3 regions of the Dietzia sp. Alg238-R159 genome follow, and region 3 is predicted to be linked to each of the others. Evidence: riboswitches for the same ligand, from Rfam matches in the RefSeq annotation. Region 3 holds a riboswitch; each other region holds the start of a gene.

Region 1 (4,602 bases), on a different contig from region 3:
GGTCACCGGGGTGAGGGACTCGAGGGCAATCCGGCGGTCCGCCAACGCGGCCTGCTGCCCGGCCTCGGTTCCGGTGAGGAAGTCGCCCACGCGCTCGGCATAGTCGGCGTCGCCGGCGAGCCGATTCGGGTTCGCGATGATCACCAATTCCGCGTAGTCGGGCACCCCGAGTTCGGTGACCGGCATGATCTCGAAATCGTCCCGGGCGCCGAGTTCCACGCCTTCGATGTTGCGGAACGCCCCGAAGATCGCGTCCGCCTGGTCGGTGAGCAGCGACTGGTTGAGACTCTGCTGCACATTGGGGGTGGATATCGAGTCAGGATCGATTCCGGCCTCACGGGCGATGAAGTCGAGGGTCGGTTCCTGGGACGCCAGCCCCGACAACCCGACGGTCTTGCCCTCCAGATCGGCTGCGGAGGTGATGCCGGACTCCGTCCTGGCGATCAGGGAGGTCAAGGACGTCGGGATCAGTGCCGCGACCGAGATCACGTCGAGTCCCTGTTCGACGGCGATGAGCGTGTCGGGCTCGTAGGAGATGGCCAGGTCGACCCGCCCCAGGGACACCTCCCGGGCGGCGTCGGCCGTGTTGGACGGCGTCGTGAACGTCACGTCCACGCCGGCGTCGGCGTAGGTGCCGGTGTGCTGCGCGGTGTACAGCGCCACATGGTCGGGATTGGGGCTCCAGTCGAGCAGAACACTGACCGGGGCGTTGTCGGTGGCTCCCGACTCGGCGGCTCCGGGCGCGGCGGTGTCCGGGGCCGCCTGACACCCGGTCAGAGCCACCGTGGCTGCGGCCGCGATCGCGAGCACGCTCACCCCGGGTCGCGAGAGAGTCCGGCGTCGGATCCTGCTGGGTCGTGTGTCCGTCATGATGGGTTCCTTTCCCCGGTGGGTGTGTTCCACGGGCAGATCAGGCGTTCGAGGATGGTCACGCTGGCGAGGAGGACGCTGGACATGATCGTCAGCACCGCCACCTGGGCAAAGACGAAATCGGTCTGGAGCCGGGGGATCGCCTGGAGCATGAGGTAGCCCAGGCCGTTGGTGGAGCCGGTGTACTCGGCGAAGACGGCGGCCACCGGCGCGAAGGTGACCGAGACGCGCAGCCCGGCGAAGCCGCGAGGCGCGGCGAAGGGCAGACGCACCCGCCAGAAGAGCGACCACCTGGTGGCGTGCAGGCTCCGCAGGGTGTCGATCATTCGGGCGTCGACCGAGCGGATTCCGGAGAGGAGATTGAGGGCGACCGGGAAGAAGCACAGCAGGGCCACCACGATGACCTTCGGCGCCATGCCGTAGCCGAGGGAGATCGTCAACAGTGGGCCTATCACGATGACCGGGATGGCCTGGGAGGCGACCAGCAGGGGGGTCATGGCCTGACCGACGGCGGGCACGAATCCGCTGATGACGACCACGGTCACCGCGACGACCACTCCGAGGACCACCCCGACGACGGTCTCCGTGGCGGTCAGCAATGTGGCCGAGCCCAGCCGGTCGGGCCAGGTGGTCACGAGCGAGTCGAGCACGGCGCGGGGTGCGGGAATGACGTACTCGGGCACGAGCTCGAGCGAGGTGACCGTGATCCACGCGGCGAGGACCAGCAGGAGCGTGACGCAGGCAGGGGCGGCGGACCGAAGGAGTCGCACGGTCATCGGTCGGTCCCTCCCTCGGTGAGGTGCGATTCCCGGGCCAGGGCCTGGAGCACTTCCCGGCGAGCTGTGGCGAAGTCCTCGTCGCCGAGGAGGACCTCGCGGGGGCGGTCGTCACCGAACCATCCCGGCCAGGTGGAGACCACACGCGCCGGGGCGTCGGGCTCGTGTCGTGCGAGCAGGACCACGCGTTCGGCGAGGAGCAGCGCCTCATCGACGTCGTGCGTGACCATGACGAGGGTGGCCGAGGTGTGGGTGATGGTGTCGCGGAGCCACTGCTGGACCTCCGCACGGGTGATCGCGTCGAGCGCGCCGAGCGGCTCGTCGGCCAGCAGCACGGGTTTGCGCGCCAGCAGAGCCCGCGTGAGAGCGGCGCGCTGGCGCATGCCCGCGCTGAGAGCTGAGGGACGGGCATCGGACCAGGCGCCCAGTCCCACGCGGTCCAGCATGCGCTGGGCCTCGGATCGGGCCACGCGCCGGCGCACTCGTTGGTTGCGGAGACTGATCGCGACGTTGTCGAGCAGGGACAGCCAGGGCAACAGGCTGTCGCCCTGGGGCATCAACGCGCAGGACTCCAGGCGTCGTGCGGGCCGGCGTTCATCGAGGACGGCGGCGGTCCCGGTGGTCGGTTCGACGAGGCCGGCGATCACCGACAGCAGCGTCGACTTACCGCATCCGCTGCGTCCGACAACGGCGATGTGCTCGCCTACCGGAACGGACAGGTTGAGGTCTGCGAGAACCGGGCGGAGCGCGCCCGGATAGGTGTGTCCCAATCCATCCAACGCCACTGCCGTGGTTCCTGGGCGGCTCACGAAAGCGCATGCCAGCGCATCTGACATCCCTCCGCTCGTGTGAACGAGTTCAGGTTCAGCGGGTGTGATCTCAGCCCCGTTCGGTAGGGGCACCCCGTGTCATCGAAGCTGATCTTGCGAATCAGCTCGAAGTCCGAACGTACCATCGGCACATCTCGGGATCTGATGTGCGTCCATGGCTGGAGCGAGGAGCGGGCGGGCCGCCGTCAGTGGCGTGCGGACCGCCGGTGAGGATGACCGATGGATCGCCAGTGTGACGAGTGTTCGGCGGGGTTTATGGCCCGGTCGCCGCGGCAGCGGTTCTGTTCGGATCGGTGTCGGTACCGGGACAAGGACCGCGGTCGGATGCTCGCGTGTTCGGTGTGTGGCGAGCCGATGCACCGGGGGCCGACGGTTCGCACGGACGGACGGCACCGACACAACCGGTGCGTACACGAAGAGGTCTAGGGGTACCCCCGCTAGGTTGCTCGGGTTAGTCTTGGAACGCCCAGCAACACCGGATAACGCCAGACAACATCGACCAACGATGTGCTATCCGCGACGGAAGTGGCGTATACAAGAGGCAAGCCCGGTTGGGCAGGTTCTGGAGGTGGACTATGACAACGACGTTTGACAGCCGTAACGATTACGTGGACCTCACCGAGCCGTGCGCCCTAGCCGATATGGCCGGGGACACAAAGCGCTACGTAGCGCACAAGGACGCAGACGGAGTCATCACGTTGATCCCCTCAGGGAACCTTGGTGAGCGGGAGCTCTTCCTGCTTGAGAACCCTCAGTTGCTCGCTGCGGTCAACCGTGGAATCCAGGACATCCAGGACGGGCGCTACTCCGTCATCGAGTTCTGACAGCCGGTTTGTGGCGCCCCCGTTCGTCCTAGCGTTCTCTGTTGAGGCCCAGCAGACGCTGGTTGACCTGAAGAGGCCCCAGCACGGCAAAAAGAAGAAGAAGGTCGACAAGGCCCTGAAACTTCTTCAGGATGCTGGCCCGGGGTACCCGGGGCTCAACTCCCACAAGCTGAACGGCCTCACTGGCCCGGGTGGTGCAGACCTGTGGGACTCCTACGTCGAGAACAACACCCCCTCGGCATGGCGCATCTACTGGGTGTACGGGGACAACGACTACATTTTCGTGGTTGAGATCGGCCCTCATAAGTGACCGGTTGGGCCTACATGCCGCGCAACCAATCGAACCCCTACGGGGTGCTGGTGCTGATCCCCTTCCCCAGAGTTTGCCCGGTCACCATGTCGGCATAGACCATCTGCCCACGACGAGTAGCCCGCCCTGTGAAGGTGCGAGCTTTGTCGTGACCCCCTGGCATGTCCGGCCGGACACCATCCAGGGAGCGCCCACGCCGGTTCGTGGGTGTGCACACCGGAGACGGTTGGTTAGGGGCGGAACCGTCCTGAGAACGCCCTAGATCGCACGCTGAGCGATCACCGCGCCAACCGTGGACAACGTAGGGCCACGGTTGGACGGAAACGGCTCAGGGGCGCTGCTGGGCTGTCTTCACGGCGTCGATGATCGCCAGCGCGAACCGTTCCGCCTCGTCGGGCGTGAGGTCGCACTCAGGATCGAACACCCGAATGAAGGTGGGGCCGGCGTCGAGGCCGTCGAGGGACAGGCGATCTTCCGCGAAGACGCCCACGTCCCAGGTGACGCCCTTGGGGGTGAAGTACCGCGCCCAAGTGACGATCTGCGCGCCGGTGGCCGTCTCGATCATGGGCTCTTCCGGTTCGGATGCTTGGCACCATGCGGGCCGCTGGCCGGGCGCCCTCATCGCAGGGACTCCCAGTGAGCCTTGAGCGCCACGGCGTAGGCAGCGCGGGCCGCGGTGAGCGCGTCGGCGATCTCGACGGCTTGGTCGGTGCTCATGTCGAGCTCGCCGTGGACCGACAGGATCGGCGGGGATGCCTCGCCGTTATCGACCAGGCTGACGACCTCGACGGTGATCTTCTGCCGGTCGTTGCCCGGTCCGCCGGCGATGATGCGCCGGAAGTGAGTGATGTCGTCGCCTGTGAGCGGTGGCGGTGTGGGATGCTGGCTGTTGGCCATGACGCTTACCTCGTCTTGGTCGCTGGCCCCGAGCGTTCCCGCGCTACGGGGCCATTTCTATTGACCAACACAAGGCAACTTGTACGCCAGTTGCA
Region 2 (4,602 bases), on a different contig from region 3:
TCGACTGAGCCATGTCCACGTTCCAGCTACGCCATTACATCGACCGGCTCCGCGCCGAGGGTTTCACGGTCCGCGACGACCACGGTGAGGACCCGGACCTCATCGACATCAACGGCCGGGCCGTCGACACCTGGCGGGAGAACTACCCGTACGACGAGCGGATGGACCGCAACCAGTACGAGGTCGAGAAGTACCTGCTGCAGATCGAACTGCTGAAGTTCCAGAACTGGCAGGCCGAATCAGGGCACCGGCAGGTGATCGTGTTCGAGGGCCGCGACGCCGCCGGCAAGGGCGGGACCATCAAGCGGTTCACCGAGTACATCAACGTCCGGCAGGCCCGGGTCGTCGCGCTGGTCAAGCCGACCGAGACCGAGATGTACCAGTGGTACTTCCAGCGGTACGTGGCCCATCTGCCCAGCCGCGGCGAGCTCGTGCTGTTCGACCGCTCCTGGTACAACCGCGCCGGCGTGGAGCGGGTGATGGGCTTCTGCACCGATTCCCAGTACGAGACGTTCATGGAGCAGGCGCCCATGTTCGAGAAGATGCTGGTCGAGTCCGGGGTCGGTCTGACCAAGTTCTGGTTCTCGGTCACCCGCGAGGAGCAGAAGACCCGGTTCGCGATCCGGCAACTCGACCCGGTGCGGCGCTGGAAACTCTCGCCCATGGACCTGGAGTCCCTCGACAAGTGGGACAAGTACACGGACGCCAAGGTGGAGATGTTCCGGCGCACGGACACCGACCACGCGCCGTGGATCACCATCAAGTCCAACGACAAGAAGCGGGCCCGCATCAACGCGATGCGCTACTTCCTGAACCAGTTCGACTACCCGGACAAGGACCCCCAGGTGGTGTTCGACCCGGACCCGAAGATCGTCCGCCGCGGCAAGGACGCCGTCGGAGACTAGCGGAGGGAGCGCCAGCGAGCGGAGCGATGTCCCCGCGCACAGAACCCGTCGGGGACTGACTGACCGGGCCTGATGGGAGGCCCCGGGAATGTCTCGGCGGCGGCGGGCCTTGCACTGGGTATGAGCCATACCAACGACCCCGCCGTCATCAAGCGCCTGCTCACCGAGAAGGGCCGCTGGGCCGTCGCCGGCCTGTCCAGCAACTCCGCGCGCACCGCGTACGGGATCGCCGCCTACGTCCGCGACCTGGGGCACGAGATCGTTCCGGTCCATCCCAAGGCCGAGACCGTGCACGGTCAGCAGGGCTACCCGGATCTCGCGTCCGTTCCCGGCGAGGTCGATGTGGTCGACGTGTTCGTCAACTCGCAGCTCGCGGGCGGCGTGGTGGACGATGCGATCGCCAAGGGAGCCAAGGCGGTCTGGTTGCAGCTGGGCGTGGTCGACGAGGCCGCGGCGCAGCGGGCGAAGGATGCCGGGCTGGACGTGGTGATGGACGCCTGCCCTGCGATCGAAGCCCCTCGTCTGGGCCTGGCCTGAACCGCGGACCCGGCCCGGTCTAGAAGCCGCTCGAGGCCAGTCCCACCATCGCGAAGATGAAGATGAAGTACAGCACGATGAGGACTGCCACGATCGCCAGCGAGATCATGCCGAGCTTCTTGGCGGTCGCACTGGCGGCCTCGGCTTCGGCGTGGCGACCGGCGGCCCACAGCGGGTAGACGTCCAGCGCGCGGGTCATCGCGACGAACGACAGCGGCCAGAAGAAGAGAATCGACGCGACCGCCCAGCCGACGTTCGACGGCGGGCCGGGGCGAATTGCCGAGGTGGTCCCGTATCCGCCCGCCCCGCCGAAGGACGGGGTCTGCGCGCCGTAACCGGTCGGGGTCTGCGCGCTGTAGTCGGTCTGCTCGTACGAGCCCTGGCCGTACGGGCTCTGTCCGTATGTGCCCTGTCCGTACGGGCTCTGTCCGTATGTGCCCTGGCCGTACGGGTTCTGGCCGTAGGAGCCCCGACTCGCATCGTCGCCACCGGTCGAGTCGCCGTCGGCAGTATTCCCCTGGGGCGGGTAGGTCATGGGAGTCCTCCGGGTAGCTGGTCGTCTGGGGTCAGATTACGTCCCGCTCCTCCGGCCGCTCCTCAGCCGCTCGCGGGGCGACTGACACCGGTCACCGCAGGCGGTCGACGGTCACCGCCCGGCGTCGGTCACGGCTGGGCGACCAGGAGCTGATACTCCGGGAAGCGAACGAGGAACCGCCGCACATAGCTGCACACCGGCCGGATCTTGAGCTCATCGAGCCGCATGCGGGTGAGGACCAGGCTGACCAGCAGGCGGGCGATCCCCTGCTGGCCGTACCGCTCCTCGATCACGGTGTGGAGCAGGATGTAGACGTCGCCGTCCTTCTCGTAACCAACGAGACCCATGAAGGTCTCGCTGTCCCACAGTTCGAAGCGGTCTCTATCGGTGTTGTGGACCAGCTTGAGCGACGTTACAGCGGACATCAGAACTCCTTCTGCAGGGCGTGTTCCACCCGCGATGCTACTCGTCGGGTTACGCTCGCCCCTGCACAATCACATACTCATCCACACGGGAGTCCGCTTCGATGCGCGGGCTGAGAGGACGACCAGCCGGGTCGTCGACCGTAGAACCTGTCCGGATCATGCCGGCGTAGGGAGATCAGGAAACACCATGGGCACAGCTCTATTCACCGACGGCACCGACGGCACCGACGGCACCCCGATCGACGCCGTGACGTGCGGCCCCATCCATTCCAGCAGTAAGGCTCATCTCGAGGTGCCCGGTGAGTCCGGTGACGGCCAGCGCGTGCCCGTGCGCCGGATCGCGCTCACCGACGGCACGACGTTCGACGTCTACGACACCTCCGGCCCGTATACCGCCTACGCGAGTGCGGCCGACTGCCATGACCTCGCCCCAGGCCTGCCGCCCACCCGCCGTGAGTGGTCCCACCCCGGGGCCGTCCCCGCCTCGCCGAACAACCCCACCCTCGTCCGGACGCAGTTGGCCTGGGCGCGGGCGGGGCTGACGACCCCCGAGATGCGGTTCATCGCCGTGCGGGAGGGGATCGACGTCGAGGTGGTGCGTTCGGAGGTCGCCGCCGGGCGGGCGGTCATCCCGGCCAACCACCTCCATCCGGAGAGCGAACCGATGATCATCGGCAAGCGCTTCCTCACGAAGATCAACGCCAACATCGGCAATTCGGCGGTCACCAGTTCGATCGCCGAGGAGGTCGAGAAGATGGTGTGGGCTGCCCGCTGGGGCGCGGACACCATCATGGACCTGTCTACCGGCCGGGACATCCACGAGACGCGCGAGTGGATCCTGCGCAACTCCCCCGTCCCCGTGGGCACCGTGCCCATCTACCAGGCACTGGAGAAGGTGGGCGGCGACCCGACCCGTCTGACCTGGGAGTTGTACCGCGACACCGTCATCGAACAGTGCGAACAGGGCGTGGACTACATGACCGTCCATGCCGGCGTGCTGCTGCGCTACGTCCCGCTGGCGGCCAAGCGGGTCACCGGCATCGTGTCGCGTGGCGGTTCGATCATGGCGGCGTGGTGCCTGGCGCACCACCGCGAGTCGTTCCTCTACACCCACTTCGAGGAACTCTGCGAGATCCTCGCCCGCCACGACGTGACGTTCTCCCTCGGCGACGGCCTGCGCCCGGGGTCGATCGCCGACGCCAACGACGAGGCTCAGTTCGCCGAACTGCGCACGCTCGGGGAGCTCACCGGGATCGCCAAGAGCCACGGCGTGCAGGTGATGATCGAGGGACCCGGTCACGTGCCGATGGACAAGATCGTGGAGAACGTGCGCCTCGAGGAGGAGTGGTGCGAGGAGGCCCCCTTCTACACGCTGGGCCCCCTCGCGACGGACATCGCGCCGGGCTACGACCACATCACGTCCGCGATCGGTGCAGCCCGCATCGCCGAGGCCGGCACGGCGATGCTGTGCTACGTCACCCCCAAGGAGCACCTGGGCCTGCCCGACCGGGACGACGTCAAGACCGGAGTGATCACCTACAAGATCGCCGCGCACTCGGCCGATCTGGCGAAGGGTCACCCGGGCGCGCAGGCCCGCGATGACGCGCTGAGTACCGCCCGGTTCGAGTTCCGCTGGCGGGACCAGTTCGCCCTGGCCCTCGACCCGGACACCGCGCTGGCGTACCACGACGCGACGCTGCCCGCGGAGCCGGCGAAGACCGCGCACTTCTGCTCGATGTGCGGTCCGAAGTTCTGCTCGATGCGCATCTCCCAGGACATCCGCGACTACGCCGCGGAGCACGGGATGGAGACGGTGGAGGCGATCGAGGCGGGGATGGCGGAGAAGTCGGCCGAATTCTCCGAACTCGGTGGCCGCGTCTACCTGCCGATCACCGGTCGATAACCGCTCCGGCCAGGCGAGTCGACCGGCAGGTCGCACCGGTGGAGCGACGGGTCGACCTCGTCGTCGTCACCGACAGCGCCGCCACCCACCAGTCCCTCGACGGGGCGAGCCCCGGTGCGACGTCGGATCGGGAGCCCGGACTCAGGCGTCCCGGCGCAGCGTCATCAGCACCCCGACGACCCACAGGGCCACGCACACGGCCGCGAACCAGGCGAACGCCGGCCACTCGCCCCACGTGATGTACCCGCGGACGCTCTCTCCCTGGGTCCAGAAGTCACCGTTGGCGAACGGCATCCA
Region 3 (4,602 bases):
TTGGTGGTGGGATCGACCGGAGCCGCGGAGCTCTGCTGGCCGGAGGGGGTAGCGGTGGGGTCGGTGCTCATCTGTGGCCTCCTGGATCGACTGTCCGGATCGAAGGTACGCGCCACGGGCGGCCGCCCGTCCGGATGCGAGTCGGCGCCGAATCCCCCACACTGCGGAAGAGAACTCAGCTTCCCACGAGACGAAGGAGCACGCATGCCCCGTTACCGCGTGATTGACCCCGAGCAGAACGTGATCGACGAGAAGGAGTTCGCCGACGACACCAAGGCCTACGACTGGTTCAAGACGGTCGAGGTCCCGGAAGACTCGCTCGGCTACGCCATGGAGGTCGACATGGACGGCAAGTGGACGCGATTCGAGATCAATGACGGTGGCACCAACACCTCCCCCGCGGCCGACGAGGGCACCGGCATCGCCTGAGCCCACCCCCGCGGACACCGCTACTCCGCCTGCCCGTCACCCGCCACGCGTGGGTGGGGCGAGGCGGAGTCGCTCATTTCGGCCGACCCGCGCGGTGGACGCGTTCGCGGAGGGCGAGCATCAGTGAGTCCATGCGCGCGGTCTCCTCGAGCAGGTCCGGGACCGCATCAGGGGGGCCGGAGCGGTTGTCGAGGCAGGCGGTGTTCGCCCGCTCCAGCAACGCGGCGAACTCCGGATCGGCGTCGGTGCGGTCCCTGACGTCGGGATAGGTGCCCTCGAGCGGGGTACCGATCCCGAGCGTGGGCCGGAGCGCGTACCACCGATCGAGGGTCTCGGTCAGCGCCTCCAGCGCCAGGAAGTAGGAACGCCGGGCTGAATCCACCGCGCGCTCGGCGGTGAGCTGGACCGGGTCGGAACCCCGCCGTAGCCGCCGGCGGCGGGACAGATCCTCCAGCCCGGACCGCGCGAGCCAGCCGGTCGCCGCGACCCAGGCGGCGAGCCCGGCGATCACCGTGAGCAGCACCAACGCGAGGATCAGGGGCATACCGTCACCGCCCCACGGCCGATGCGCCGAGCCGCCGAGCCCCAGGCCCCGACCGCAGCCCCGACCCCGGGGCCGTCATGATCCCACCAGTGCGTGCAGGACGAGCGTCAGCGGCACGGACAGCAGTACCGCCGCCGAGATGCCGGCCCCGATCAGTTTCCCCAGGCCCGCCCAGCGGAGCTCCGAGCATTCCGCCTCGACGGCGGCCGGTGATAGCGGCGCCGCGAGCCGACCGGCCGCGGACGCCCGCGCCTCCGCGACGGTCGGCCAGGTCGCGGGCACGTGGGCGTGGGGGTCGTCGCCGAGCTCGGCTGCGGCGACAAGGGCACGCTGGTCGTCCCACTCGGTCAGTCGCTGGTCGAGTTCGGCCACCGCCGCCTCGGCCTCCTCGATCCGCCGGCCCTCGGCCGTTCGCGAGGCGGTGACCGAGGGCAGTTCCATTCCTCCAGCTTCCCCCACCCGAGCTCGCCCGGGCAAGGGTGACCGCCGCGCCGTCAGCCCTTGACCAACCCGCCGTCCACGATGAGGTTCTGCCCGGTCACGGCCCGTGCCCACGGGGAGGCGAAGAACAGCACCGCGTCGGCGAGTTCGGCGGGGGTGATCGCGCGCCGTAGCGGCGTCCCGGAGGCGATGACGTCGAACACCTCTTCAGGTGTAGCGGCGCTGGCGTCGGTGGTGCGCAGCAGGCCACCGGAGACCATGTTGACCGTGATGCCGTCCGGCCCGAGGTCGGTGGCCAGGGTGCGGGTCAGCGAGAGCGCGGCGGCCTTGGCTGCGGTGTAGTCGTGGTACGGCACCACCGGGTGCTGGAACAGGTTGGTGCCGATGGTGACGATCCGCCCGAACCCGGCTTCCCGCATCCCCGGGAGCGCGGCCTGGGTGGTGGCGAGGGTGCCCTTGACCGCGCCACGCAGCTGCGAGTCGAAGTCCTCCCAGGTGAGGGTCTCCGGCCGCGGCCTGGCGTCGCCGTTGAACTGGAAGTCGACCAAGGCGTTGTTGACCACCGTGCTGATCGGCCGACCGAAGTGCGTGCGGGCCGCGTCGACGAGGGCGCGTACCTCGTCGTCGTCGGTCACGTCAGCGCGTAGTGCGACGGCGCGGTCCTCGCCGAGCTCACGGACGAGGTCGGCGGCGGCGGCCTCGCTGCGTCGGTAGTTGACGACGACGAGGGCGCCCTCGCGGGAGAAGGCGCGGATGATCTCCACGCCGAGTCCGCGGGCTCCGCCGGTGACCAGGACGACCTGCTCGTTGATACGCATGCCACTCGCTTCCCGGTGGTTCCTCACGGGGAGCGCGATGCGTACCTGCCCGCCGCGCGATGACCGCACGAGAGGCGACGACGCCCGGCGACGCGCACGACATCCCTCCGCTGGAACTACCCAGTTCAGGTTCGACGGGTGTGTTCTCAGCCGCCCGGATGGGCGGCACCCCGTGTCGAGTGCGAGCCTAGTCATTGGAATCCTCGTGGTTCGACGGCGGTCAGGTGATCGTCTGCTCGTACGGCGCCTCGAGCCCGGTGCCGTGGCGCTGGGTGCGCGACGAGTTCCGGCGGCTCGACGACCGGCGCCTGATCGGCCTGACCTTCGCGGGCGGGCCCTGGTCGCGGTTCGCGGCGGCGCCGCTGCTGCTCACCCGGGCCTGAGCCCGGGGTGAGCGGCCGGGCGGGCGGCCGGGAGGGTCACCTGCCCGCCCGCGGCGCCTACGCGAGGCGACGCAGTCGCGGTTCGAGGTCGGAATTGAAGAGGTCGAGGAAGCGTTTCTGATCGTGGCCGGGGGCGTGGAAGACCAGGTGGTTCAGGCCCGCGTCGACGTATTTTTGACCTGCTCGACGGCCTCGTCGGGGTCCGAGGCGACAATCCACCGCTGGGCGACCTGCTCGATCGGCAACTCATCCGCGAGGCGCTCCATCTCGCGCGGAGAATCCACCGAGTGCTTCTGCTCCGGTGTCAACGACAGCGGGGCCCCTGCTCGTGAGCAACATGTTCGCCCAGTCCCGGGTGCTGGCTTTCGGCCGGACCGACGCCGAGTTGCGCGCCGACGGCATCGAGGCCGCTCTCCTCCCTCACCGGGTGATGCCCGGAAACCGTCCCTCGACGACGATCCTCGCGCCCTCGCTGTCCCCCGGCGTCCTCGGGCAGCGCATCGCCCTGTACGAACACGTCGTCTTTGTCCAGGGGGCGATCTGGAACATCAACGCCTTCGACCAGTGGGGAGTCGAACTGGGGAAGAAGCAGGCCCGCGACCTCTACCCGGCACTCGCCTCCGACGAAGCCAGTGGTGCCGACTCCAGTGGTGCCGACACGGATTCCTCCACAGCGGCCCTCATCGCCCGCTACCGGGCCGCACGCGGCCGTGACCGGGCGACGGACCGTGGTTAACCCGCGGTCTCGTACTTCGCGGCCAGGCGCGAGAGCGTCTCGGTGATGCCGGACGCGTTCTGGTCGGCGACGCCGATCTTCTCGAAGACCTTGCCGATCTTCGAGGGCCGGGGATCGAAGCACTCGGTGACCTCGGTACGCCCATCCGCGGTCGGGGTGAACTCCCAGCGCCAGCGGTGGCCCGCGGGGTGCGCCCACTCGATGACCTTCTGGTCGGGCGTGTCGATGTACTCGGTGACCGTGCTGGTGATGCGGTACGGGACGCCGTACATGCGCATCGAGGTGGTGAACTTGGCGCCCTCGGACAGGGTTGACGGCCCCTTGACGTTGCTCTTGACGGTCCCCGAACCGTCGACGAGCCCGTGCTTGCGCGGGTCGGTGACGAGCCCGAACAGCTCCTCGGCGGGGGCGTTGACAGTGACGCTGCGGGCGACGACGCGGGGGCCGCGGTCGACGGTGGTGATGGCGGTCATGGCAGATCGGTCCTTCCGGAGTTCGCGGGATCGGATCACACCACGATAGGGCCGCAGCCGGTACCGCGGTGGCCTGTGATCAGTGCGCGGTGGGCGTGGGTCCGTGAGCAGTTCGTCGTGCCACGTCACGCCACAGTTCGGCGACACTCCCCACGACCACACCGATGCCTGCGCCCATCACCATCCAGGTGGCCAGGTTCGGGGCGCCGGCGATCACGACTCCGAGGACTCGCCTGACGGACCGGGCCCGTGGCGCCGTGGTCTGCGGCATCATCACCGCTACGACACCCCACGGCCGGCCATCGGGCCGGACACCCCTCGGAAGGATGCACATTGATCGCCCTCACCGTTCTGTACCCCACGCCCGACGACGTCGAGAAGTTCGACGAGTACTACATCGGCACCCACATCCCCCTGGCCCACAAGGTGCCCGGCCTCGCCGACGCCAAGGTCACGCGCTTCCTGCCCGGCCCGGATGGATCGGCCCCCGAGTTCCACCTGATGGCCCAGTTGTTCTTCGCGGACGCCGAGGAGATGGGAGCGTCGATGGCCACCGAGGAGGGGCGGGCACTGGTGGCGGACGCCGCCAACCTCGGCGTCACCCCGTCCATGCTCGTCGGCAGCACCGAGTAGTCGGTAGCACCGGGACACAGCCTCACCGGACCTCCGCCACTCCCCACGCCCCCAACCAGATCGCCTTGAGGGACGCCAGCATCCGGGCGGACTCGGCTTCGGCGGGCTTGAGCGACCGGTCCTGGTAGAAGGCCATGACGATCAT

The links. Region 3 has a riboswitch for thiamine pyrophosphate ahead of G6R20_RS03000 (3-oxoacyl-ACP reductase). Riboswitches for the same ligand answer to the same signal wherever they lie in the genome.
Region 1: it holds a riboswitch for thiamine pyrophosphate, as region 3 does, so the genes downstream of both, G6R20_RS14665 (ATP-binding cassette domain-containing protein) here and G6R20_RS03000 (3-oxoacyl-ACP reductase) in region 3, are expected to answer to the same signal.
Region 2: it holds a riboswitch for thiamine pyrophosphate, as region 3 does, so the genes downstream of both, thiC (phosphomethylpyrimidine synthase ThiC) here and G6R20_RS03000 (3-oxoacyl-ACP reductase) in region 3, are expected to answer to the same signal.

The regions. Positions count from the first base shown of each region.
Region 1 covers NZ_UNRI01000007.1:60,592-65,193, forward strand. Annotated here, with positions in the region: gene G6R20_RS14655 (ABC transporter substrate-binding protein) at 1-870, opposite strand, end outside; gene G6R20_RS14660 (ABC transporter permease) at 867-1,646, opposite strand; gene G6R20_RS14665 (ATP-binding cassette domain-containing protein) at 1,643-2,455, opposite strand; TPP riboswitch at 2,465-2,562, opposite strand; gene G6R20_RS14670 (hypothetical protein) at 3,052-3,300, shown strand; gene G6R20_RS14675 (hypothetical protein) at 3,311-3,610, shown strand; gene G6R20_RS14680 (hypothetical protein) at 3,939-4,175, opposite strand; gene G6R20_RS14685 (hypothetical protein) at 4,229-4,507, opposite strand.
Region 2 covers NZ_UNRI01000003.1:403,206-407,807, reverse strand. Annotated here, with positions in the region: gene G6R20_RS10325 (exodeoxyribonuclease III) at 1-8, shown strand, start outside; gene ppk2 (polyphosphate kinase 2) at 12-905, shown strand; gene G6R20_RS10315 (CoA-binding protein) at 1,026-1,442, shown strand; gene G6R20_RS10310 (CD225/dispanin family protein) at 1,462-1,977, opposite strand; gene G6R20_RS10305 (GNAT family N-acetyltransferase) at 2,106-2,402, opposite strand; TPP riboswitch at 2,478-2,592, shown strand; gene thiC (phosphomethylpyrimidine synthase ThiC) at 2,590-4,305, shown strand; gene G6R20_RS10295 (ABC transporter permease) at 4,447-4,602, opposite strand, start outside.
Region 3 covers NZ_UNRI01000001.1:642,758-647,359, reverse strand. Annotated here, with positions in the region: gene G6R20_RS03020 (SDR family oxidoreductase) at 1-71, opposite strand, end outside; gene G6R20_RS03015 (hypothetical protein) at 205-429, shown strand; gene G6R20_RS03010 (hypothetical protein) at 503-973, opposite strand; gene G6R20_RS03005 (hypothetical protein) at 1,049-1,414, opposite strand; gene G6R20_RS03000 (3-oxoacyl-ACP reductase) at 1,468-2,232, opposite strand; TPP riboswitch at 2,318-2,415, opposite strand; gene G6R20_RS02995 (hypothetical protein) at 2,427-2,615, shown strand; partial or broken gene G6R20_RS02990 (glucose-6-phosphate dehydrogenase (coenzyme-F420)) at 2,673-2,935, opposite strand; gene G6R20_RS02985 (hypothetical protein) at 2,953-3,351, shown strand; gene G6R20_RS02980 (SRPBCC family protein) at 3,348-3,824, opposite strand; gene G6R20_RS02975 (hypothetical protein) at 3,904-4,098, opposite strand; gene G6R20_RS02970 (EthD family reductase) at 4,158-4,457, shown strand; gene G6R20_RS02965 (hypothetical protein) at 4,480-4,602, opposite strand, start outside.